Linked DNA regions of Streptomyces sp. SN-593. Each later gene encodes a partner of the first gene's protein in a complex. Links are inferred from orthologs where the notes say so. Each region holds a gene or a part of one and is shown in the gene's direction. Other genes may lie near its edges. The genes, in order: secY and secA.

Region 1 (10,717 bases):
AGAACGTGCTGCTCGTCGTCGAGCGCTCCGACGAGGCCGGGTGGCTGTCCGCCCGCAACCTCCCCCAGGTGCACATCCTGGAGGCCGGTCAGCTCAACACGTACGACGTGCTCGTCTCCGACGACGTGGTCTTCACCAAGGCCGCCTTCGACCGCTTCATCGGTAACGGCGCCGCCGAGACCGAAGGGAGCGACGCCTGATGGCCGAGCAGACCGAACTGACCGAGGCCACCGACCAGGCGTCGGCCGCCGAGATCACCAGCAAGACCTTCACGGACCCGCGCGACCTGCTGATCAAGCCGGTCGTCTCCGAGAAGAGCTACGCGCTGCTGGACGACAACAAGTACACCTTCGTCGTCGACCCGCGCGCCAACAAGACCCAGATCCGGCAGGCCGTCGAGGCGGTCTTCCAGGTCAAGGTCACCGGGGTCAACACGATCAACCGGCAGGGCAAGCGCAAGCGCACCCGCACCGGTTTCGGCAAGCGGGCCAACACCAAGCGCGCCATCGTGACCCTTGCCGAGGGCGACCGCATCGACATCTTCGGCGGTCCGGTCTCCTAACGGAGGTCGGATCGAGTCGAAGTCCGGAATATTCCGAGGACTTAAGAATGGGTATCCGCAAGTACAAGCCGACGACCCCGGGCCGTCGTGGCTCCAGCGTCGCCGACTTCGTCGAGATCACGCGGTCCACGCCGGAGAAGTCGCTGGTCCGCCCGCTGCACAGCAAGGGTGGCCGTAACAACGCTGGTCGTGTGACCGTTCGCCACCAGGGCGGTGGCCACAAGCGCGCCTACCGGGTGATCGACTTCCGTCGGCACGACAAGGACGGCGTGCCCGCCAAGGTCGCGCACATCGAGTACGACCCCAACCGCACCGCGCGCATCGCGCTGCTGCACTACGCGGACGGCGAGAAGCGCTACATCCTCGCCCCCGCCCGCCTGCAGCAGGGCGACCGGATCGAGAACGGCCCCAGCGCCGACATCAAGCCGGGCAACAACCTGCCGCTGCGCAACATCCCGGTCGGTACCACGATCCACGCGATCGAGCTGCGGCCCGGTGGCGGCGCCAAGATCTCCCGCTCCGCGGGCGCCTCGGTGCAGCTCCTGGCGAAGGAAGGCAACATGGCCACCCTTCGCATGCCGTCCGGCGAGGTCCGGATGGTCGACGTCCGCTGCCGCGCCACCATCGGCGAGGTCGGCAACGCCGAGCAGTCGAACATCAACTGGGGCAAGGCCGGCCGCATGCGGTGGAAGGGCGTCCGCCCGACCGTCCGCGGTGTCGCCATGAACCCGGTGGACCACCCGCACGGTGGTGGTGAGGGCAAGACCTCCGGTGGTCGCCACCCGGTCTCCCCCTGGGGTCAGAAGGAGGGTCGTACTCGTTCTCCCAAGAAGGCGAGCAACAAGTACATCGTCCGCCGCCGCAAGACGAACAAGAAGCGCTAGGAGCGGGTTTAGATGCCGCGGAGTCTCAAGAAGGGGCCCTTCGTCGACGACCACCTGATCAAGAAGGTGGATGTCCAGAACGAGGCTGGCACCAAGAACGTCATCAAGACCTGGTCCCGCCGCTCGATGATCGTCCCGGCCATGCTGGGCCACACGATCGCGGTGCACGACGGCCGTAAGCACGTCCCGGTGTTTGTCACTGAGTCGATGGTCGGCCACAAGCTCGGCGAGTTCGCGCCGACCCGTACCTTCCGCGGTCACGAGAAGGACGACCGCAAGGCGCGGCGTCGCTGATCCAGCGGCGAGAAGCGACCGACCATGACAGACACTGAAGGGACAACCATGGAAGCCAGGGCCCAGGCGCGGTACATCCGCGTCACGCCCATGAAGGCCCGCCGCGTGGTGGACCTCATCCGTGGCATGAATGCCACGGAGGCTCAGGCGGTCCTGCGTTTCACGCCGCAGGCCGCGAGCGAGCCGGTGGGCAAGGTGCTGGACAGCGCCATCGCCAACGCCGCGCACAACTACGACCACACGGACGCCGAGTCGCTGTACATCAGCGAGGCGTACGTGGACGAGGGCCCGACCCTGAAGCGGTTCCGGCCGCGCGCCCAGGGCCGCGCCTACCGCATCCGCAAGCGGACGAGTCACATCACCGTGGTCGTTGCCAGCAAGGAAGGGACCCGGTAATGGGCCAGAAGGTTAACCCTTACGGGTTCCGGCTCGGCATCACCACGGACTTCAAGTCCCGGTGGTACGCCGACAAGCTCTACAAGGACTACGTCAAGGAAGACGTCGCCATCCGCCGGATGATGACGCAGGGCATGGAGCGGGCCGGCATCTCCAAGGTGGAGATCGAGCGCACCCGTGACCGCGTCCGCGTCGACATCCACACCGCCCGGCCGGGCATCGTCATCGGCCGCCGCGGCGCGGAGGCCGACCGCATCCGCGGCGACCTGGAGAAGCTGACCGGCAAGCAGGTGCAGCTCAACATCCTCGAGGTCAAGAACCCCGAGATGGACGCGCAGCTCGTGGCCCAGGCGGTCGCCGAGCAGCTCTCCTCCCGGGTCTCCTTCCGCCGTGCCATGCGCAAGAGCATGCAGGGCACGCTGAAGGCCGGCGCCAAGGGCATCAAGATCCAGTGCGGCGGCCGCCTCGGCGGCGCCGAGATGTCCCGCTCCGAGTTCTACCGCGAGGGCCGGGTGCCCCTGCACACCCTGCGGGCGAACGTGGACTACGGCTTCTTCGAGGCCAAGACCACCTTCGGCCGGATCGGTGTGAAGGTGTGGATCTACAAGGGCGACGTGAAGAACATCGCCGAGGTCCGCGCCGAGAACGCCGCCGCCCGCGCCGGCAACCGCCCGGCCCGCGGTGGTGGCAACGAGCGTCCGCAGCGCCGCGGTGGCGAGCGCGGCGGCCGTGGCCGTCGTCCCCAGACGGACGGTGCCGCGTCGGCCCCCAAGGCCGAGGCGCCCGCTCCCGTCGAGGCGGCCCCGGCTGCTGAGACCCCCGGAACGGAAGGCTAAGTACCATGCTGATCCCCCGTAGGGTCAAGCACCGCAAGCAGCACCACCCCACCCGGCGCGGTATGGCCAAGGGCGGCACGGAGCTGGCGTTCGGCGAGTTCGGTCTCCAGGCCATCACGCCCGCCTACGTGACCAACCGGCAGATCGAGTCCGCTCGTATCTCCATCACCCGCCACATCAAGCGCGGCGGCAAGGTCTGGATCAACATCTACCCGGACCGCCCGCTGACCAAGAAGCCGGCTGAGACCCGCATGGGTTCCGGCAAGGGTTCGCCGGAGTGGTGGATCGCGAACGTCAAGCCCGGTCGGGTGATGTTCGAGCTGTCCTTCCCGAATGAGAAGGTTGCGCGCGAGGCGCTGACCCGCGCCGCGCACAAGCTTCCGATGAAGTGCCGCATCGTGCGGCGCGAGGCAGGTGAGTCGTGATGGCGGCCGGTACCAAGGCGACCGAGCTGCGCCAGCTTGGCGACGAGGACCTCGTCGGCAAGCTGCGTGAGGCCAAGGAGGAGCTGTTCAACCTCCGCTTCCAGGCGGCCACCGGACAGCTTGAGAACAACTCCCGGCTCAAGACCGTCCGCAAGGACATCGCCCGGATCTACACCCTCATGCGTGAGCGTGAGCTCGGCATCGAGACGGTGGAGAGCGCCTGATGAGCGAGAAGAATGTGACTGAGACCAACGCGCGCGGCTTCCGCAAGACCCGTGAGGGCCTCGTGGTCAGCGACAAGATGGACAAGACCGTGGTGGTCGCCGTCGAGGACCGCGTGAAGCACGCGCTCTACGGCAAGGTCATCCGCCGCACCAACAAGCTCAAGGCCCACGACGAGCAGAACGCCGCCGGCATCGGCGACCGCGTGCTCCTCATGGAGACCCGGCCGCAGTCCGCGACCAAGCGGTGGCGCGTCGTGGAGATCCTCGAGAAGGCCAAGTAGCCAAGTAATTCCTGCGGGGATTCCCTCGCAGGACGGTTCCGCCAGGCTCGGCGGGCGCCGCGTGGAGTGCTCCGCGCGGCGCCCGCCGGGAACCGGCAGACAAACAGGAGATAGACGTGATCCAGCAGGAGTCGCGACTTCGTGTCGCCGACAACACTGGTGCCAAGGAGATCCTTTGCATCCGTGTTCTCGGTGGCTCGGGTCGCCGCTACGCGGGCATCGGTGACGTCATCGTCGCCACCGTCAAGGACGCGATCCCCGGTGGCAACGTGAAGAAGGGCGAGGTCGTCAAGGCTGTCGTCGTGCGCACCGTCAAGGAGCGCCGCCGTGCCGACGGCTCGTACATCCGCTTCGACGAGAACGCGGCGGTCATCCTCAAGAACGACGGTGACCCCCGCGGCACCCGCATCTTCGGCCCGGTCGGCCGTGAGCTGCGCGAGAAGAGGTTCATGAAGATCGTCTCGCTCGCGCCGGAGGTGCTGTAACCGATGAAGATCAAGAAGGGCGACCTGGTTCAGGTCATCACCGGCAAGGACAAGGGCAAGCAGGGCAAGGTCATCGTGGCCTACCCCCGCGAGGACCGGGTCCTGGTCGAGGGTGTCAACCGGGTCAAGAAGCACACCAAGGCCGGCCAGACCGACCGCGGTTCGAAGACCGGCGGGATCATCACCACCGAGGCGCCGATCCACGTCAGCAACGTGCAGCTTGTTGTTGAGAAGGACGGCAAGAAGGTCGTGACCCGCGTCGGCTACCGCTTCGACGACGAGGGCACCAAGATCCGCGTTGCCAAGCGGACCGGTGAGGACATCTGAGATGACTACTGCAACTTCAGGTGCCGCTGCCACCAGCACCGCTCCGCGTCTCAAGTCGCGCTACCGCGAGGAGATCGCGGGCAAGCTGCGTGAGCAGTTCGAGTACGAGAACGTCATGCAGATCCCCGGTCTCACCAAGATCGTGGTCAACATGGGTGTGGGCGACGCCGCCCGCGACTCCAAGCTGATCGAGGGCGCGATCCGCGACCTCGCCACGATCACCGGTCAGAAGCCGCAGGTCACCAAGGCCCGTAAGTCCATCGCGCAGTTCAAGCTGCGCGAGGGTCAGCCGATCGGCGCGCACGTCACGCTGCGCGGTGACCGGATGTGGGAGTTCCTGGACCGCCTGCTGTCGCTGGCGCTGCCGCGTATCCGCGACTTCCGCGGCCTGTCGCCGAAGCAGTTCGACGGCCGGGGCAACTACACCTTCGGTCTCACGGAGCAGGTCATGTTCCACGAGATCGACCAGGACAAGATCGACCGGGTCCGGGGCATGGACATCACCGTGGTCACCACGGCGACCAACGACGACGAGGGTCGTGCCCTCCTTCGTCACCTCGGCTTCCCGTTCAAGGAGAACTGACCGTGGCGAAGAAGGCTCTGATCGCTAAGTCGGCTCGCAAGCCCAAGTTCGCTGTGCGCGCGTACAACCGCTGCCAGCGCTGTGGCCGGCCGCACTCCGTCTACCGCAAGTTCGGCCTGTGCCGCGTGTGCCTTCGTGAGATGGCCCACCGTGGCGAGCTGCCGGGCGTGACCAAGAGCTCCTGGTAGTCCCCTCCCGGACATCAGGACCCGATCCACTACGCCGTAGGTCCCCGCACCACACCCGCTCCCGGCTCCGGCCGGGGGAGAGGGACGGAGCAGACAGGAAACCCCGGCGAGAGAGGCCCAGGGCCAACTCATGACCATGACCGACCCCATCGCAGACATGCTGACCCGTCTGCGCAACGCGAACTCGGCGTACCACGACGACGTCGCGATGCCGTTCAGCAAGATCAAGTCGCACATCGCGGAGATCCTCCAGCAGGAGGGCTACATCACCGGCTGGAAGGTCGAGGAGGCCGAGGTCGGCAAGAACCTCATCCTCGAGCTGAAGTTCGGCCCCAACCGCGAGCGCTCGATCGCCGGCATCAAGCGGATCAGCAAGCCGGGTCTTCGGGTCTACGCAAAGTCCACCAACCTGCCTCGGGTGCTGGGCGGCCTCGGCGTGGCGATCATCTCCACGTCGCACGGACTGCTCACCGGCCAGCAGGCGCAGAAGAAGGGCGTGGGTGGGGAAGTCCTCGCCTACGTCTGGTAACCGGGAAAGAGAGGTAGAGCAATGTCGCGCATCGGCAAGCTGCCCATCTCGGTTCCCGCCGGAGTGGACGTCACCATCGACGGCCGCACGGTCGCGGTGAAGGGCCCCAAGGGTTCGCTCACCCACACCGTCGCCGCGCCGATCGAGATCGCAAAGGGCGAGGACGGCGTGCTGCTGGTCACCCGCCCCAACGACGAGCGTGTCTCGAAGGCCCTGCACGGCCTGTCCCGCACGCTGGTGGCGAACATGATCACCGGCGTGACCGCGGGCTACAGCAAGTCCCTTGAGATCAGCGGTGTCGGGTACCGCGTCCAGGCGAAGGGCTCCAACCTGGAGTTCTCGCTCGGGTACAGCCACCCGATCCTCGTCGAGGCCCCCGAGGGCATCGCCTTCAAGGTCGAGTCCCCGGTGAAGTTCTCCGTCGAGGGCATCGACAAGCAGAAGGTCGGCGAAGTGGCCGCCAACATCCGCAAGTTGCGGAAGCCTGACCCGTACAAGGCGAAGGGCGTCAAGTACGCCGGCGAGGTCATCCGCCGCAAGGTCGGAAAGGCTGGTAAGTAGCCATGGCATACGGTGTCAAGATCGCCAAGGGCAAGGCGTACAAGGGTGCGGCGCTCAAGCGGCGCCACATCCGGGTCCGCAAGCGCGTCAACGGTACGTCCGAGCGCCCGCGCCTGGTGGTGACGCGGTCCAACCGCGGCATCGTGGCGCAGGTGATCGACGACCTGGCGGGCCACACGCTCGCGTCGGCGTCGACCCTGGACGCGTCCATCCGCGGCGGCGAAGGCGACAAGAGCGCCAAGGCGAAGCAGGTCGGCCAGCTCGTGGCCGAGCGTGCGAAGGCCAAGGGCGTCGAAGCTGTCGTCTTCGACCGTGGCGGCAACCAGTACGCTGGGCGGATCGCCGCCCTGGCGGACGCCGCCCGCGAGGCCGGCCTGAAGTTCTGAGCCGCCCGTCGCGGCAGCGACTTCAACGGTTGCTGCGTTGCTAGCGGAGAAACGCTAAGAGGATCGAGAGGTAATTCCAATGGCTGGACCCCAGCGCCGCGGAAGCGGTGCCGGTGGCGGCGAGCGACGGGACCGTAAGGACCGGCGGGACGGCGGCCAGCAGGCCGAGAAGACCGCCTACGTCGAGCGGGTCGTCGCGATCAACCGCGTCGCCAAGGTTGTGAAGGGTGGTCGTCGCTTCAGCTTCACCGCGCTGGTCGTGGTGGGCGACGGTGACGGCACCGTCGGTGTCGGCTACGGCAAGGCCAAGGAGGTGCCGGCCGCCATCGCCAAGGGTGTGGAGGAGGCCAAGAAGCACTTCTTCAAGGTCCCCCGTATCCAGGGCACCATCCCGCACCCGATCCAGGGCGAGAAGGCCGCGGGCGTCGTCCTGCTCAAGCCGGCTTCCCCCGGTACCGGTGTGATCGCCGGTGGCCCGGTGCGAGCCGTGCTGGAGTGCGCGGGCATCCACGACGTGCTGTCCAAGAGCCTCGGCTCGGACAACGCGATCAACATCGTGCACGCCACGGTGGCCGCGCTCCAGGGCCTTCAGCGGCCCGAGGAGATCGCCGCCCGCCGCGGTCTGCCGATCGAGGACGTCGCGCCCGCCGCGCTGCTGCGCGCCCGGGCCGGAGTGGGTGTGTGATGGCGCGCCTGAAGGTCACGCAGACCAAGTCCTACATCGGCAGCAAGCAGAACCACCGTGACACCCTGCGTTCGCTCGGGCTCAAGCGCCTGCACGACGTCGTGGTCAAGGAGGACCGCCCGGAGATCCGCGGCATGGTCCACACCGTCCGCCACCTCGTCACGGTCGAGGAGGTCGACTGATCATGGGTGACAACCCGATCAAGGTGCACAACCTCCGTCCGGCTCCGGGCGCCAAGACCGCCAAGACCCGCGTGGGTCGCGGCGAGGCGTCCAAGGGCAAGACGGCCGGTCGCGGCACCAAGGGCACCAAGGCCCGCTACCAGGTTCCGGAGCGCTTCGAGGGCGGGCAGATGCCCCTCCACATGCGGCTCCCGAAGCTCAAGGGCTTCAAGAACCCGTTCCGCACCGAGTACCAGGTCGTCAACCTGGACAAGCTCGCGGCCCTCTACCCCGAGGGTGGCGAGGTCACCGTTGCCGACCTGGTCGCCAAGGGTGCCGTGCGCAAGAACCAGCTCGTCAAGGTGCTCGGCACCGGCGACGTCTCCGTGGCCCTGCAGGTGACCGTTGACGCGGTCTCCGGCTCCGCCAAGGAGAAGATCACCGCCGCCGGCGGCACCGTCACCGAGCTCGTCTGAGCCGGATGTGCAACCCGACCGGGGACGCCCAGTACCTCAGGGCGTCCCCGGTCGTTCTTTTCTGTGAATTTTCCCTGGCCGATGGGTCATTCCTACCGGGGGCACGTCGCCGGTAAGGTGGCCGAGCCCCTATCCGTCAGAAATCTCACCAGAGACCGTCCTTCCGCCGTGGCGCGGGGGGTGCAGGAGGCACCGTGCTCACCGCGTTCGCCCGGGCGTTCAGGACGCCCGACCTGCGCAAGAAGCTGCTCTTCACGCTCGCCATCATCGTGGTGTACCGGCTGGGCGCGCACGTGCCGGTGCCGGGGATCGACTTCGGCGTGGTCAACGACTGCGTGAAGCAGACGAAGGGCAACAACAGCCTCTTCGGTCTGGTCAACATGTTCAGTGGCGGAGCGCTGCTCCAGCTCACCATCTTCGCACTCGGGATCATGCCGTACATCACGGCGAGCATCATCCTGCAACTGCTGACCGTGGTGATCCCGCGCCTGGAGGCCCTGAAGAAGGAGGGGCAGGCCGGTACCACCAAGATCACGCAGTACACCCGGTACCTGACGGTCGCGCTGGCGATCCTCCAGGGCACCGGCCTGGTGGCCACCGCCCGCTCCGGCAACCTCTTCTCGACCTGCACCCAGGGCAACGACATCGTCCCGAACCAGTCGATCTTCACCACCGTCACCATGGTCACGTGCATGACCGCGGGCACCGTGATGATCATGTGGCTGGGCGAGCTGATCACCGACCGCGGCATCGGCAACGGCATGTCGATCCTGATGTTCGTCTCGATCGCGGCCGGCTTCCCCGGCTCGCTGTGGGGCATCAAGGTCTCCGGCACCATCGCGGGCGGCTGGGTCGAGTTCATCTCCGTGATCCTGATCGGCCTGGTCATGGTGGGCCTGGTGGTCTTCGTCGAGCAGGCGCAGCGCCGCATCCCGGTGCAGTACGCGAAGCGCATGATCGGCCGCCGGTCCTACGGCGGCACCTCGACGTACATCCCGCTCAAGGTGAACCAGGCGGGTGTGATCCCGGTCATCTTCGCCTCGTCGCTGCTCTACATCCCGGCGCTGATCGTCCAGTTCTCCGGGTCGACGGCGGGCTGGGCGCAGTGGATCAGCCGCAACTTCACCAAGGGCGACCACCCGGCGTACATGGCCGCCTACTTCCTGCTGATCGTCTTCTTCGCCTTCTTCTACGTCGCGATCTCCTTCAACCCCGAGGAAGTCGCCGACAATATGAAGAAGTATGGTGGGTTCATCCCGGGTATCCGGGCCGGTCGTCCCACCGCTGAGTACCTGAGTTACGTCCTCAACCGCATCACGTGGCCCGGTTCGCTGTACCTGGGTCTGATCGCCCTCGTTCCGACGGTCGCCATCGCGATCTTCAACGGGAGCAACGGCAACTTCCCTCTGGGTGGCACCAGCATCCTCATCATCGTCGGTGTGGGTCTGGAGACCGTGAAGCAGATCGAAAGCCAGCTCCAGCAGCGCAACTACGAAGGGTTCCTCCGCTGATGCGTATCGTCCTGGTCGGGCCGCCCGGCGCAGGCAAGGGGACGCAGGCCGCGTTCCTCGCCAAGAACCTCTCGATCCCGCACATCTCCACGGGCGACCTGTTCCGCGCCAACATCAGTCAGGGCACCGACCTGGGCAAGCAGGCGAAGGCGTACATGGACGCCGGCGACCTGGTGCCCGACGAGGTCACGATCGGCATGGCCGAGGACCGGCTGGACCAGCCGGACGCGGCCGGTGGCTTCCTGCTCGACGGCTTCCCGCGCAACGAGCAGCAGGCGCGGGCGCTGGACGTCTACCTGGCGCGGCACGAGATCGCGCTGGACGGCGTGCTGGACCTGGAGGTCCCCGAGGAAGAGGTGGTCAAGCGGATCGCCGGCCGCCGGATCTGCCGCAACGACGGCTCGCACGTCTTCCACGTCGAGTACAAGCAGCCGAAGGAGGAGGGCGTCTGCGACGAGTGCGGCGGCGAGCTGTACCGGCGCGACGACGACGCCCCGGACAAGGTCCGCAACCGGCTGGAGATCTACCACCGCGAGACCGAGCCGATCATCGACTACTACAAGAAGCAGGGCCTGGTCGTGACGATCTCCGCGCTCGGCGCGGTGGCCGAGGTGACCACGCGGGCCATGACGGCCCTGCGCGCGGACGCCGGCGAGCCGACCGCGTAGGTCCCGGCGCCGGCCGGACCGGTGCATGTGCACACCACGGCCGTGGTGCCCCGACGGGCGCCACGGCCGTATGGTTGGGGTGGCAAGGACCTGACCGAACAGGGACCCAAGGCAGCAAGGAAGGCGTCGGCCGCGATGGTGGAGCTGAAGACCCCGGAGCAGATCGCGAAGATGCGGGAGGCCGGTCTGGTCGTCGCGGCGATCCACGAGGCGACCCGGGCGGCGGCGGTGCCCGGCGCCACCACCAGGGACCTG
Region 2 (11,203 bases), 2.2 Mb from region 1 along the record:
GACCCATGCCGCGGCGCCGATGGCCCTGGACCAGGCGCTGTACGAGATGGAGCTGGTCGGGCACGACTTCTACCTGTTCGTCGACAGCGAGTCCAAGCAGCCGAGCGTGGTCTACCGGCGGCAGGGCTACGACTACGGCGTGATCCACCTCAACGCGGACCAGTCGGGTTCCGCGCCGCCGGCGGGAGCCGGTGACGCGCTGCACCACGGCGCCTGACCTTCGGCAGGGCCCGGGAGGGTCCGCGGGAAGCAGGAGCGCCGCATGCCCCCGGTCCGGTGCCGGGGGCGTCGGCGCGCCAGGACGTGAAATGCTGGGCCAGTGGTCAACTCTGGTCTGAGGGGGAGGAATTGATGCCGGACTTCGAGCGCGGGGCGCCCGGCGAGGGGAGCCCGGAGCAGTACGGCGAACAGTCCGGGCCGCCGCGCGCGGAGCCGATTCGGGTGCTCGTCGTCGACGACCACGCGCTGTTCCGGCGGGGCCTGGAGATCGTCCTCGCGCAGGAGGAGGACATCCAGGTCATCGGTGAGGCGGGCGACGGTGCCGAGGCGGTGGAGAAGGCCGCGGACCTGCTGCCGGACATCGTGCTGATGGACGTCAGGATGCCGCGGCGCGGGGGGATCGAGGCGTGCACCTCGATCAAGGAGGTCGCGCCCAGCGCCAAGATCATCATGTTGACGATAAGCGACGAGGAAGCCGACCTCTACGAGGCGATCAAGGCCGGCGCGACGGGCTACCTGCTCAAGGAGATCTCCACCGACGAGGTGGCGACCGCGATCCGGGCGGTCGCGGACGGGCAGTCGCAGATCAGTCCGTCGATGGCGTCGAAGCTGCTGACCGAGTTCAAGTCGATGATCCAGCGCACGGACGAGAAGCGGCTGCTCCCGGCGCCCAAACTCACCGACCGCGAGTTGGAGGTGCTCAAGCTGGTGGCCACCGGCCTGAACAACCGCGACATCGCCAAGGAACTGTTCATCAGCGAGAACACGGTGAAGAACCACGTCCGCAACATCCTGGAGAAGCTCCAGCTCCACTCCCGCATGGAGGCCGTGGTCTACGCGATGCGGGAGAAGATCCTGGAGATCCGCTAAGGGCTGTCCCGTCATCCCCGGCGGATCAGCGTGCGGCGTCAGATGCGGTGGATCGCAAGGCGGAGGGTCGTCCTCATACCGGGTCGTCTGTGGATGCGCCCGACAACGAAGCGAGGCGCCGTAGCTGTCGTCGCACGCCCGTCGGGGATTGCGGGACGGCCCTTAGCCGTCGGCTCGGCTGCGGGTGAGGGCGGCGGTCAGCGGGGCGCGCAGGGATTCGGGCAGGACGCGTTCGGCCCGGACCTGGGTGCAGCCCACCCAGGTCGCGGCCTCGGCGAGGGCGTCGGCCGCGGGCTGCACGGCCTTGGGACCGTCGAGGGTGACCTGCCGCGCGACCAGGGTCCTGCCCTCCCGCGCGGGGTCCACCCGGCCGATGAGCCGGCCACCGGACAGCAGCGGCATCGCGAAGTATCCGTGCACCCGCTTCGGCTTGGGGGTGTACGCCTCCAGGCGGTGGGTGAAGCCGAAGATGCGCTCGGTGCGCGGACGGTCCCAGACCAGGGAGTCGAAGGGCGACAGCAGTGTGGTGCGGTGTCTCCCGCGCGGCGGGGCGGCGAGCGCGGCCGGGTCGGCCCACGCCGGCTTGCCCCAGCCCTCGACCTCGACGGGCACCAGCCCCGTGGCATCCAGCACCGCCGCGACCTGCTCGCCCTTGAGCCGGTGGTAGTCGGCCAGGTCCGCCCGGGTGGCCACGCCCATGGCCGCGCCGGCCTGCGCGACCAGGCGCCTGACGCACTCGGTGTCGTCGAGGCGGTCGTGCAGCAGGGCGTCGGGGACGGCGCGCTCGGCGAGGTCGTAGACGCGCTTCCAGCCGCGGCGCTGGGTGCAGACCACCTCGCCGGTGTCCAGCAGCCACTCCACCGCGATCTTCGTCTCGGACCAGTCCCACCAGGGGCCGCCGTTCTTCGCGCCGCCCAGTTCGGTGGAGGTGAGCGGGCCGTCGACCTTCAGGCGGTCCAGTACGGCGGCGCAGGAGCGCTCGGCATCCTCCAGGATGTGCCAGCGGTGCCCGCGCGCACGGCGGGCCCGGCGCCGGAAGGCGAAGTGCGGCCACTCCTCGATCGGCAGGATGCAGGCGGCGTGCGACCAGTACTCGAAGGCGTGGCCGCCGGACCAGTACGCCTCCTCCACCCCCGCGCGGCCGACCGCGCCCAGGCGGGCGTAGGGGATCAGCTCGTGCGACCTGGCGAGCACCGAGATGGTGTCGAGCTGGACCGCGCCGAGCGACCGGAGCACGCCCCGGGTACCTGCCCGCCGGTCCGGCGCGCCCAGGAAGCCCTGCGCCCGAAGGGCGATCCTGCGGGCTTCGTCGGCGGACAGGGTGAGCTCAGGCGACGGCAGGAGAGTCATGACGGCCAGCGTAGGACCCGCCACCGACAATCGGCTTTGACCAGCGGGTTCACTCGTTCCGGCGACTTTTCCCGGCCGTTCCGACGGGCTCCCCGACGCCGTTCTCCGCTTCCCGGCCCCCGTTCCCGCTCCCGGGCGGCCGCCCCGCTACCCGGTGTAGGGCAGGTACTGCGCCTCGGAGGGGCGGTCCCAGTCCGACGGGAGGAGGGAGCCGCTCCAGGCGTCCCGCCGGGTGCCTGCGTGGACGACCATGGCCCGGACGGTGCCCTCCATGGCGAAGCCGAGCTTCAGCGCGACCGCGCGGGAGGCTTCGTTGCCCGCCTCGGCGAACCACTCCAGCCGTTCCACCCCCAGGGTGTCGAAGGCCCAGGAGCACACCGCCCGCGCCGCCTCCACCGTGTAGCCCTTGCCGCGCATGTGCTTAGCCGTCCAGTAGCCCAGCTCGGCCATGCGCTGCGGAGCGGCCAGGTGCTGGAGGCGGACCAGGCCCATGGAGCTGACCAGGACGCCTTCGTCCCGGGTGAAGACGCCGAAGTTGTACATGCTGTCGTCGCGCCAGCCGTCCGCGCACACGACGTTGATGAAGTCGTCGGCGCGTTCGCGCGGATACGGCCACGGGACCGATGTCCAGCGAGAGATCTCAGGGTCCTGACAGGCGGCCCACAGGGCGTCGCCGTCACGCGGTTCCAGGGCGCGCAGCACAAGGCGCTTTGTGGTGAGAACAGGTGTTTCCATGGCGGGCGCGAACCTTTCCGGCGGGCTTTCCGGCACGGGGCCGGGCACCCCCTGACGGCCGCGTATCGGGCGGCGGGAGGACTGCGGCCGAGTATCGCGGACCGCCGGGAGCCGGGGAAAACCGTTTTGCCGCTGCCGGGCCTCCCGGCCCGCTGGTGTCCTCGCTTACGATGGCCGTTGCAGCAGGGCCAGGCAGACCAGGACCCGCGCTGTGCCCCGCGCGGGAATTCGCGCCCGGCCCGACCGGCAAGGAGTCAGCCTACGTGTCCGTCATCAGCAAGATCATGCGTGCAGGTGAAGGCAAGATCCTGCGCAAGCTGCACCGCATCGCGGACCAGGTAAATTCCGTCGAAGAGGACTTCGTCGAGCTCACGGACGCCGAGTTGCGGGCACTCACCGACGAATTCAAGCAGCGCCACGAGGACGGGGAGTCGCTGGACGACCTGATGCCGGAGGCGTTCGCCGCGGTGCGCGAGGCGGCCAAGCGCGTGCTCGGCCAGCGCCACTACGACGTGCAGCTCATGGGCGGCGCGGCCCTGCACCTCGGCTACGTCGCCGAGATGCGCACCGGTGAGGGCAAGACCCTGGTCGGCACCCTTCCCGCGTACCTCAACGCGATCTCCGGCAAGGGCGTTCACCTGATCACGGTCAACGACTACCTCGCCGAGCGCGACTCGGAGTGGATGGGCCGGGTGCACAAGTTCCTCGGCCTGAGCGTCGGCTGCATCCTGGCGAACATGACGCCGGCCGAGCGCCGCGAGCAGTACGGCTGCGACATCACCTACGGCACCAACAACGAGTTCGGGTTCGACTACCTGCGCGACAACATGGCCTGGTCGAAGGACGAGCTGGTCCAGCGCGGCCACAACTTCGCGATCGTCGACGAGGTCGACTCGATCCTGGTGGACGAGGCCCGTACCCCGCTGATCATCTCCGGTCCGGCCGACCAGGCCACGAAGTGGTACAGCGACTTCGCCCGCCTGGTGCGGCGGCTCGACCGCGGCGAGGCCGGCAGCCTCGGCAAGGAGGAGACCGGCGACTACGACGTGGACGAGAAGAAGCGCACCGTCGCCATCCACGAGTCCGGTGTCGGCAAGGTCGAGGACTGGCTGGGCATCGACAACCTCTACGAGTCGGTCAACACCCCGCTCGTCGGTTATCTGAACAACGCCATCAAGGCCAAGGAGCTCTACAAGAACGACAAGGACTACGTCGTCATCGACGGCGAGGTCATGATCGTCGACGAGCACACCGGCCGTATCCTCGCCGGCCGCCGCTACAACGAGGGCATGCACCAGGCCATCGAGGCGAAGGAGGGGGTGGACATCAAGGACGAGAACCAGACGCTCGCCACGATCACCCTCCAGAACTTCTTCCGCCTCTACGGCAAGCTCAGCGGCATGACCGGTACGGCGATGACCGAGGCCGCCGAGTTCCACCAGATCTACAAGCTGGGCGTCGTGCCGATCCCGACCCACCGCCCGGTGCAGCGCGACGACAAGCCGGATCTGATCTACCGCACGGAGGAGGCGAAGTTCGCCGCCGTCGTGGAGGACATCGTCGAGAAGCACGAGAAGGGCCAGCCGGTGCTGGTCGGCACCGTCTCCGTCGAGAAGTCCGAGTACCTGTCCGCGCAACTGTCCAAGCGCGGCATCCCGCACGAGGTGCTCAACGCCAAGCAGCACGACCGGGAGGCGACCATCGTCGCCCAGGCCGGGCGCAAGGGCGCGGTCACCGTCGCCACCAACATGGCCGGCCGCGGTACCGACATCAAGCTCGGCGGCAACCCCGACGACCTCGCCGAGGCGGAGCTGCGCCAGCGCGGCCTGGACCCGGTCGAGCACGTCGAGGAGTGGGCGGCGGCCCTGCCCGAGGCGCTGGAGCGCGCCGAGGAGGCGGTGAAGACCGAGTTCGAGGAGGTCAAGGACCTCGGCGGCCTCTACGTCCTGGGCACCGAGCGGCACGAGTCGCGCCGTATCGACAACCAGCTGCGCGGACGCTCCGGCCGCCAGGGCGACCCGGGCGAGTCCCGGTTCTACCTGTCCCTCGGCGACGACCTGATGCGGCTGTTCAAGGCGCAGATGGTCGAGCGCGTGATGTCGATGGCCAACGTGCCCGACGACGTGCCGATCGAGAACAAGATGGTCACCCGGGCGATCGCGTCCGCCCAGTCGCAGGTCGAGCAGCAGAACTTCGAGATCCGCAAGAACGTCCTGAAGTACGACGAGGTGCTCAACCGCCAGCGCGAGGTGATCTACGGCGAGCGCCGCCGCGTCCTGGAGGGCGAGGACCTCCAGGAGCAGGTCCAGCACTTCATGGACGACACCATCGACGCGTACATCGACGCCGAGACGCGCGAGGGCTTCGCCGAGGACTGGGACCTGGACCGCCTGTGGGGCGCGTTCAAGCAGCTCTACCCGGCGAAGGTCACCGTGGACGAGCTGGAGGAGGCGGCCGGCGACCGCGCGGGCATCACCGCCGAGTTCATCGCCGAGTCGGTCAAGGACGACATCCACGAGCAGTACGGCGAGCGGGAGAAGCAGCTCACCGAGGACATCATGCGCGAGCTGGAGCGCCGCGTGGTGCTGTCGGTCCTCGACCGCAAGTGGCGTGAGCACCTCTACGAGATGGACTACCTCCAGGAGGGCATCGGCCTGCGCGCCATGGCGCAGCGCGACCCGCTGGTGGAGTACCAGCGCGAGGGCTTCGACATGTTCACCGCCATGATGGACGGCATCAAGGAGGAGTCCGTCGGCTACCTGTTCAACCTGGAGGTCCAGGTGGAGCAGCAGGTCGAGGAGGTGCCGGTGTCGGACGAGGTGGAGGACGCGCCGCCGTCGCTGGTCAAGCAGCCCGAGATCCGCGCCAAGGGCCTTGAGGCGCCCAAGCGGGCGGACCGGCTGCACTTCTCCGCGCCGTCGGTCGACGGTGAGGGCGGCGTCGTGGAGGGCGAGTTCGAGGAGGCGGGCGTCTCCGGTGGCTCGTCCGGCGACGAGGAGGTCGGCACCACCCGCGCGGAGCGCCGCAAGGCCGCCAAGGGCGGTCGCCGCCGCAAGAAGTAGGCGCGCGGCGAGGCGGTCGGCGCGGCAGGCCGCGTCGACGCACAGCACCGGCTCGGGGCCGGACCGGCGACGGTCCGGCCCCGAGCCGTTCGTGTGCCCGAGCCGTTCGTGTGCCGTGGTCGGGTTCCGTCCGCGGGCGCCGCAGGTCAGCGCGCGGCGACGTCGGTGCAGCGCCAGCGGGCGCGGCCGTAGCCGGGGCCGGAGTCGGCGTCGCCGGGTTCCAGCCGGAAGGCGATCGCCCGGAACACGTCGTCGTCCAGGGCGACCACCGCGGTCACCTCCAGCGCGCCGCCCGCGGTGGGGAAGACGCGGCAGCGGCTCACGTAGGGGGTGCGGCCGCGGGCGCGGCGCCGCCAGTCCGCCCGCTCGGCGTGCAGCATCCACAGCCGCTGGTACGCCTCGTCCCGGACCCGCCCCGCCAGCGAGGTCAGCGGTCGGCGGCCGGTGAGGACCTCCAGCAGCCGATCGGCGAACCACAGGTGCGGGGGCAGGGGGCGCAGCGCGGACCTGGGCCGCGAGGAGGGCCGGCGCGGGTCGGTACGGCGTGGAGGCGCGGTACCGGCGGCCGGCCGGCGCCCCGGGTGCGGTGGCGCGGGGCGGGGTGCCGTCGGGTGCGGCGCGGCGTGCGGCGTCGCGCGGGTGGCGGCCGGGCGGGTGACCGCCGGGCGGGCCGGGGCGCGGGTGCCGGGGCGGTTCGAGGGCGTGATGGGCATGCTGCGTCTCCCCAAAGATCGTTTCCGGTGCGATGGGGCGGTTGTAGGCGGCGGCGCCGATCGCGGGCAAGCGGCCGGGCGGCCGTCCGGGGCCGATCCGGCGGTCGGGCCGGATTCACCTGTGAAGGTGGCGGCACCCGTATGCTTCACGCCATGCGCGTCTACATTCCCACCACGCTCGCCGGGCTCGCCGAGGCGTACAAGGCGGGCGAACTGGGCCCGGCGCCGCTGGACGCCTTCGCCGTCACGCCCGGCCTGCGCGAGTGGTACGTCTCCGACGACATCGAGGAACTCGAGTACGCGGCGCTCACCCGGGCCGCCCAGGGGTCGCTGCGGCTGCTGGCCGTGCGGCCCGAAGTACCGCGCAGGCGCGTGGTGGTGGCGGTGGACGTCGCCGACGGTGTGGTCCGCCACGACCCCGACCGCGGCCTGGACCCGGCCTCGCTCGGCGCGGTGCGGCTGACCCGCGCGGCGCGGCTCGACGAGGCGGCCGCGGTGCACGTGGACGCCGACGACGCCGAGTCCGACGTGCGCGCCGCGGCCGAAGCGCTGGGCGCGGTGGACGCCGGCGACGACGACGCACAGTTCACCGTCGACGGTGCCGAGGATCACGAACTCCTGTGGTATGCGACGCAGGAGATCCCCCACCTGATCGGCTGACCCCGTACGGAGGTTGTCCACAGGCCGGAAACGGGCGGTCGCCGCGCGCGAGTAACGTTCGTTGTGTGAACGCGCACCTCGTATGGGACTGGAACGGGACCCTCTTCAACGACATCGAAGCGGTGGTCGGGGCGACCAACGCCTCGTTCGCCGAGCTCGGCCTGCCCCCGGTGACCGCCGAGCGGTACCGCGAGCTGTACTGCGTTCCGGTACCGCGCTTCTACCAGCGGCTGCTGGGCCGGCTGCCCTCGGAGGAGGAGTGGGCGGTGATGGACGCGAACTTCGAGCGGCACTACCTGCGGTTGGCCGAGCGGTGCAGCCTCGCGGAGGGCGCGGCCGAACTGCTCGCCTCGCGCCACGCGTCGGGACTGAGCCAGTCGCTGTGTTCGCTCGCCACCCCGCAGCAGTTGATGCCGTTCGTCGCCGCGCACGGCATCACCGGCCGCTTCCAGCGGATCGACGGCCGCAGCGGCGCGGCAAGCGAGGGCAAGTCCGCCCAGATGGCCCGGCACGTGGCCGCGCTCGAAGGTCTCGACGGCCGCCCCGTCGTGGTCATCGGCGACGCCCTGGACGACGCGGCCGCCGCCGCCCACGTGGGCGCGTTCGCCGTGCTGTACACCGGCGGTTCACACAGTCGTGCGACCCTGGAGACGGCCGGGGTCCCGGTAGCCGACAGCCTCACCGAGGCCGTTGCGCTGGCCGAGCGAATAGCGGCCTGACCTGGGCGGGAACCCCGGTTTCTGTCCATTCGGGCCAAACGTGTGCGGTGCATTTGTACGAAGACGGCGCATGACAGGCACCCCGGCCGGGACGATAGCCTGGCGGGCGTGATCACTGTTGATCCGTGCTCCGGGGGCATCTCGTGCTGACGGGCACGACGAGCCACCTTCACGGCATAACGTCGTCCCGTAGCGGAAACCCCGCGTCGCGGTACGTCGTGCCACCAACCGACGTCACGCAATGGCGCGCGACAGGAGTCAGAGGACATGCAGACCAAGCTGGACGAGGCCAAGGCGGCGCTTCTCGAACGGGCGGCTCTGGCAGGTGAGAACAGCCCTGCGGGAGGACCCCCGGGCCAGGGCCTCGACGCGCAGGCGCTGAACGCGTTCCTCCAGCGCTACTACCTGCACAGCGCGCCCGAGGACCTGATCGACCGAGACCCGGTCGATGTCTACGGTGCCGCGATGTCGCACCACCGCCTCGCGGAGAACCGTCCGCAGGGTACCGCCAACCTCCGGGTGCACACCCCGACGGTGGAGCAGAACGGCTGGCAGTGCAGCCACACCGTGGTCGAGGTCGTCACGGACGACATGCCCTTCCTGGTGGACTCGGTCACCAACGCGCTGACCCAGGCGAACCGGGCGATCCACGTGGTCGTCCACCCGCAGTTCCACGTCCGGCGGGACGTCGCCGGCAAGCTGATCGAGGTCATCGGGTACGCCTCGCAGGCCGAGGGCGAGTCGCTGCCGCACGACGTGCTGGTGGAGTCCTGGATCCACGTCGAGATCGACCGGGAGACCGATCGGGACGACATCAAGGAGATCACCGCCGACCTGCGCCGGGTGCTGTCCGACGTGCGCGAGTCCGTCGAGGACTGGACGAAGATGCGCCAGGCGGCGCTCACCATCGCCGACGAACTGGCCGCCTCCCCGCCGCCGCTGCCGGAGCAGGAGAGCAGCGAGGCATGGGAGTTGATGCGCTGGCTCGCCGACGACCACTTCACCTTCCTCGGCTACCGCGAGTACGAACTGACCACCGCCACCGGTGACGACGCCGAGGGCGGAGGCGAGGACGTGCTCCTGGCCGTGCCCGGCACGGGCCTGGGCATCCTGCGCTCGGACCCGCAGCACCCGCACGACGACGGCACCCACCCCGGGCGCCCCGGCCACGCCACCTCACCGTCCTTCAGCCGGCTGCCTGCCGACGCCCGCAGGAAGGCGCGCGAGCACCGGCTGCTGATCCTGACCAAGGCCAACAGCCGCTCCACGGTGCACCGCCCGTCGTACCTGGACTACATCGGCGTCAAGAAGTTCGACGCCGAGGGCAACGTGACCGGTGAGCGGCGCTTCCTCGGCCTGTTCTCCTCCAGCGCCTACACCGAGTCGGTGCGGCGGGTGCCCGTGGTCCGCCGCAAGGTGGAGGAGGTCCTGGAGGGTTCCGGCTACCAGGCCGGCAGCCACGACGGCCGCGACCTGCTCCAGATCCTGGAGACCTACCCGCGCGACGAGTTGTTCCAGACCGGCGTGGACGAACTGCGCGCGATCGTCACCAGCGTGCTGTACCTGCAGGAGCGCCGGAAGCTGCGTCTGTACCTGCGGCAGGACGAGTACGGCCGGTACTACTCCGCGCTGGTCTACCTGCCCCGGGACCGCTACACCACCGCGGTGCGGCTGCGGCTGACCCACATCCTCCAGGAGGAACTGGGCGGCCGCAGCGTCGACTTCACCGCGTGGAACACCGAGTCGGTGCTCTCCCGGCTGCACTTCGTGATCCGCGTCGACCCCGGCGGCCGGCTGCCCGAGCTGAACGAGTCGGACGTCGAGCGGATCGAGAACCGGCTCGCGGCGGCCGCCCGCTCCTGGGCCGACGGCTTCGCCGAGGCGCTCAACGCCGAGTGCGGCGAGGAGCGCGCCGCCGAACTCGGCCGGCGCTACGCGGACGCGTTCCCCGACGGCTACCGCGCCGACTTCGCGCCGCGGGTCGCCGTGGCGGACCTCCAGCACATCGAGAGCCTGGGCGAGGACGACTTCACGCTCTCGCTCTACGAACCGGTCTCCGCGGCGCCCCAGGAGCGCCGGTTCAAGATCTACCGCACCGGCGCCCCCGTGTCGCTGTCCGCGGTGCTGCCGGTGTTGCAGCGGCTCGGCGTGGAGGTCGTGGACGAACGCCCCTACGAGCTGCGCCGCGCCGACAACTCGCGGGCGTGGGTCTATGACTTCGGGCTCCGCCTCGACCCCGCGCTCGGCGATCTGGGCGACGACGCGCGCGAGCGGTTCCAGGAGGCGTTCGCCGCGACCTGGACCGACCGGGCGGAGAACGACGGCTTCAACTCGCTGGTGCTGCGCGCCGGGCTGGACTGGCGGCAGGCGATGGTGCTGCGCGCCTACGCGAAGTACCTGCGGCAGGCCGGTTCGACCTTCAGCCAGGACTACATGGAGGACACCCTCCGGACGAACGTCCACACCACCCGGCTGCTGGTCAACCTCTTCCAGGCCCGGCTCTCGCCCGACCACCAGAAGGCCGGCCGCGAGCTGACCGACGGCATCCTGGAGGAGCTGGAGGGCGCCCTCGACCAGGTGGCCAGCCTCGACGAGGACCGCATCCTGCGCTCCTTCCTCACCCTGATCAAGGCGACGCTGCGCACCAACTACTTCCAGCGCGGCGCGGACGGCAAGCCGCACTCCTACCTGTCGATCAAGTTCGACCCGCAGGCCGTGCCCGACCTGCCCGCGCCCCGCCCGGCCTACGAGATCTGGGTGTACAGCCCGCGGGTGGAAGGCGTGCACCTGCGGTTCGGGAAGGTCGCGCGCGGCGGACTGCGCTGGTCCGACCGCCGTGAGGACTTCCGCACCGAGGTGCTGGGCCTGGTCAAGG

Evidence for each region.
Region 2: the proteins of secY (region 1) and secA are in contact, whole or in part, in a crystal structure (PDB 3DIN), measured with the Thermotoga maritima proteins. The link is inferred for Streptomyces sp. SN-593 from one-to-one orthologs. Residues at the interface, in WP_004081795.1 of Thermotoga maritima: Glu108, Gly109, Glu110, Glu111, Ala236, Glu237, Arg238, Arg239, Ile240, Thr241, Ile242, Gln243, Tyr244, Ala245, Arg246, Arg247, Val248, Thr249, Gly250, Arg251, Arg252, Val253, Tyr254, Gly256, Ala257, Ser258, Thr259, Tyr260, Leu261, Pro262; in WP_004082002.1 of Thermotoga maritima: Glu261, Ala262, Arg263, Lys300, Ala301, Arg302, Thr303, Ile304, Ile305, Leu323, Tyr324, Asp325, Pro326, Val329, Ser330, Tyr333, Ile336, Lys340, Phe345, Val349, Glu363, Phe364, Tyr374, Ser375, Gly376, Gly377, Glu393, Ile395, Thr482, Ser483.

Annotation. Positions count from the first base shown.
Region 1 is NZ_AP018365.1:5,229,811-5,240,527, forward strand. Bases 7,813-10,635 are described here. They hold secY (preprotein translocase subunit SecY), read left to right. Parts: upstream 7,813-8,477; coding sequence 8,478-9,794; downstream 9,795-10,635. Other genes in these bases: rpmD (50S ribosomal protein L30), read left to right, coding at 7,813-7,828; rplO (50S ribosomal protein L15), read left to right, coding at 7,831-8,283; RVR_RS22275 (adenylate kinase), read left to right, coding at 9,794-10,462; map (type I methionyl aminopeptidase), read left to right, coding at 10,598-10,635. In the rest of the region: rplD (50S ribosomal protein L4), read left to right, coding at 1-200; rplW (50S ribosomal protein L23), read left to right, coding at 200-562; rplB (50S ribosomal protein L2), read left to right, coding at 610-1,446; rpsS (30S ribosomal protein S19), read left to right, coding at 1,459-1,740; rplV (50S ribosomal protein L22), read left to right, coding at 1,789-2,136; rpsC (30S ribosomal protein S3), read left to right, coding at 2,136-2,972; rplP (50S ribosomal protein L16), read left to right, coding at 2,978-3,397; rpmC (50S ribosomal protein L29), read left to right, coding at 3,397-3,621; rpsQ (30S ribosomal protein S17), read left to right, coding at 3,621-3,902; rplN (50S ribosomal protein L14), read left to right, coding at 4,019-4,387; rplX (50S ribosomal protein L24), read left to right, coding at 4,391-4,714; rplE (50S ribosomal protein L5), read left to right, coding at 4,716-5,297; RVR_RS22235 (type Z 30S ribosomal protein S14), read left to right, coding at 5,300-5,485; rpsH (30S ribosomal protein S8), read left to right, coding at 5,616-6,014; rplF (50S ribosomal protein L6), read left to right, coding at 6,036-6,575; rplR (50S ribosomal protein L18), read left to right, coding at 6,578-6,961; and 3 more genes. UniProt on the Escherichia coli protein: The central subunit of the protein translocation channel SecYEG. Consists of two halves formed by TMs 1-5 and 6-10.
Region 2 is NZ_AP018365.1:3,047,735-3,058,937, reverse strand. The notes cover bases 3,128-6,436. They hold secA (preprotein translocase subunit SecA), read left to right. Parts: upstream 3,128-3,437; coding sequence 3,438-6,236; downstream 6,237-6,436. Other genes in these bases: RVR_RS12560 (Rv3235 family protein), read right to left, coding at 6,383-6,436; RVR_RS12570 (GNAT family N-acetyltransferase), read right to left, coding at 3,128-3,174. Also shown: hpf (ribosome hibernation-promoting factor, HPF/YfiA family), read left to right, coding at 1-217; RVR_RS12580 (response regulator), read left to right, coding at 352-1,089; RVR_RS12575 (winged helix-turn-helix domain-containing protein), read right to left, coding at 1,252-2,439; more of RVR_RS12570, read right to left, coding at 2,587-3,127; more of RVR_RS12560, read right to left, coding at 6,437-6,949; RVR_RS12555 (DUF6912 family protein), read left to right, coding at 7,103-7,609; RVR_RS12550 (HAD family hydrolase), read left to right, coding at 7,675-8,328; RVR_RS12545 (NAD-glutamate dehydrogenase), read left to right, coding at 8,596-11,203. UniProt on the Escherichia coli protein: Required for protein export, interacts with the SecYEG preprotein conducting channel.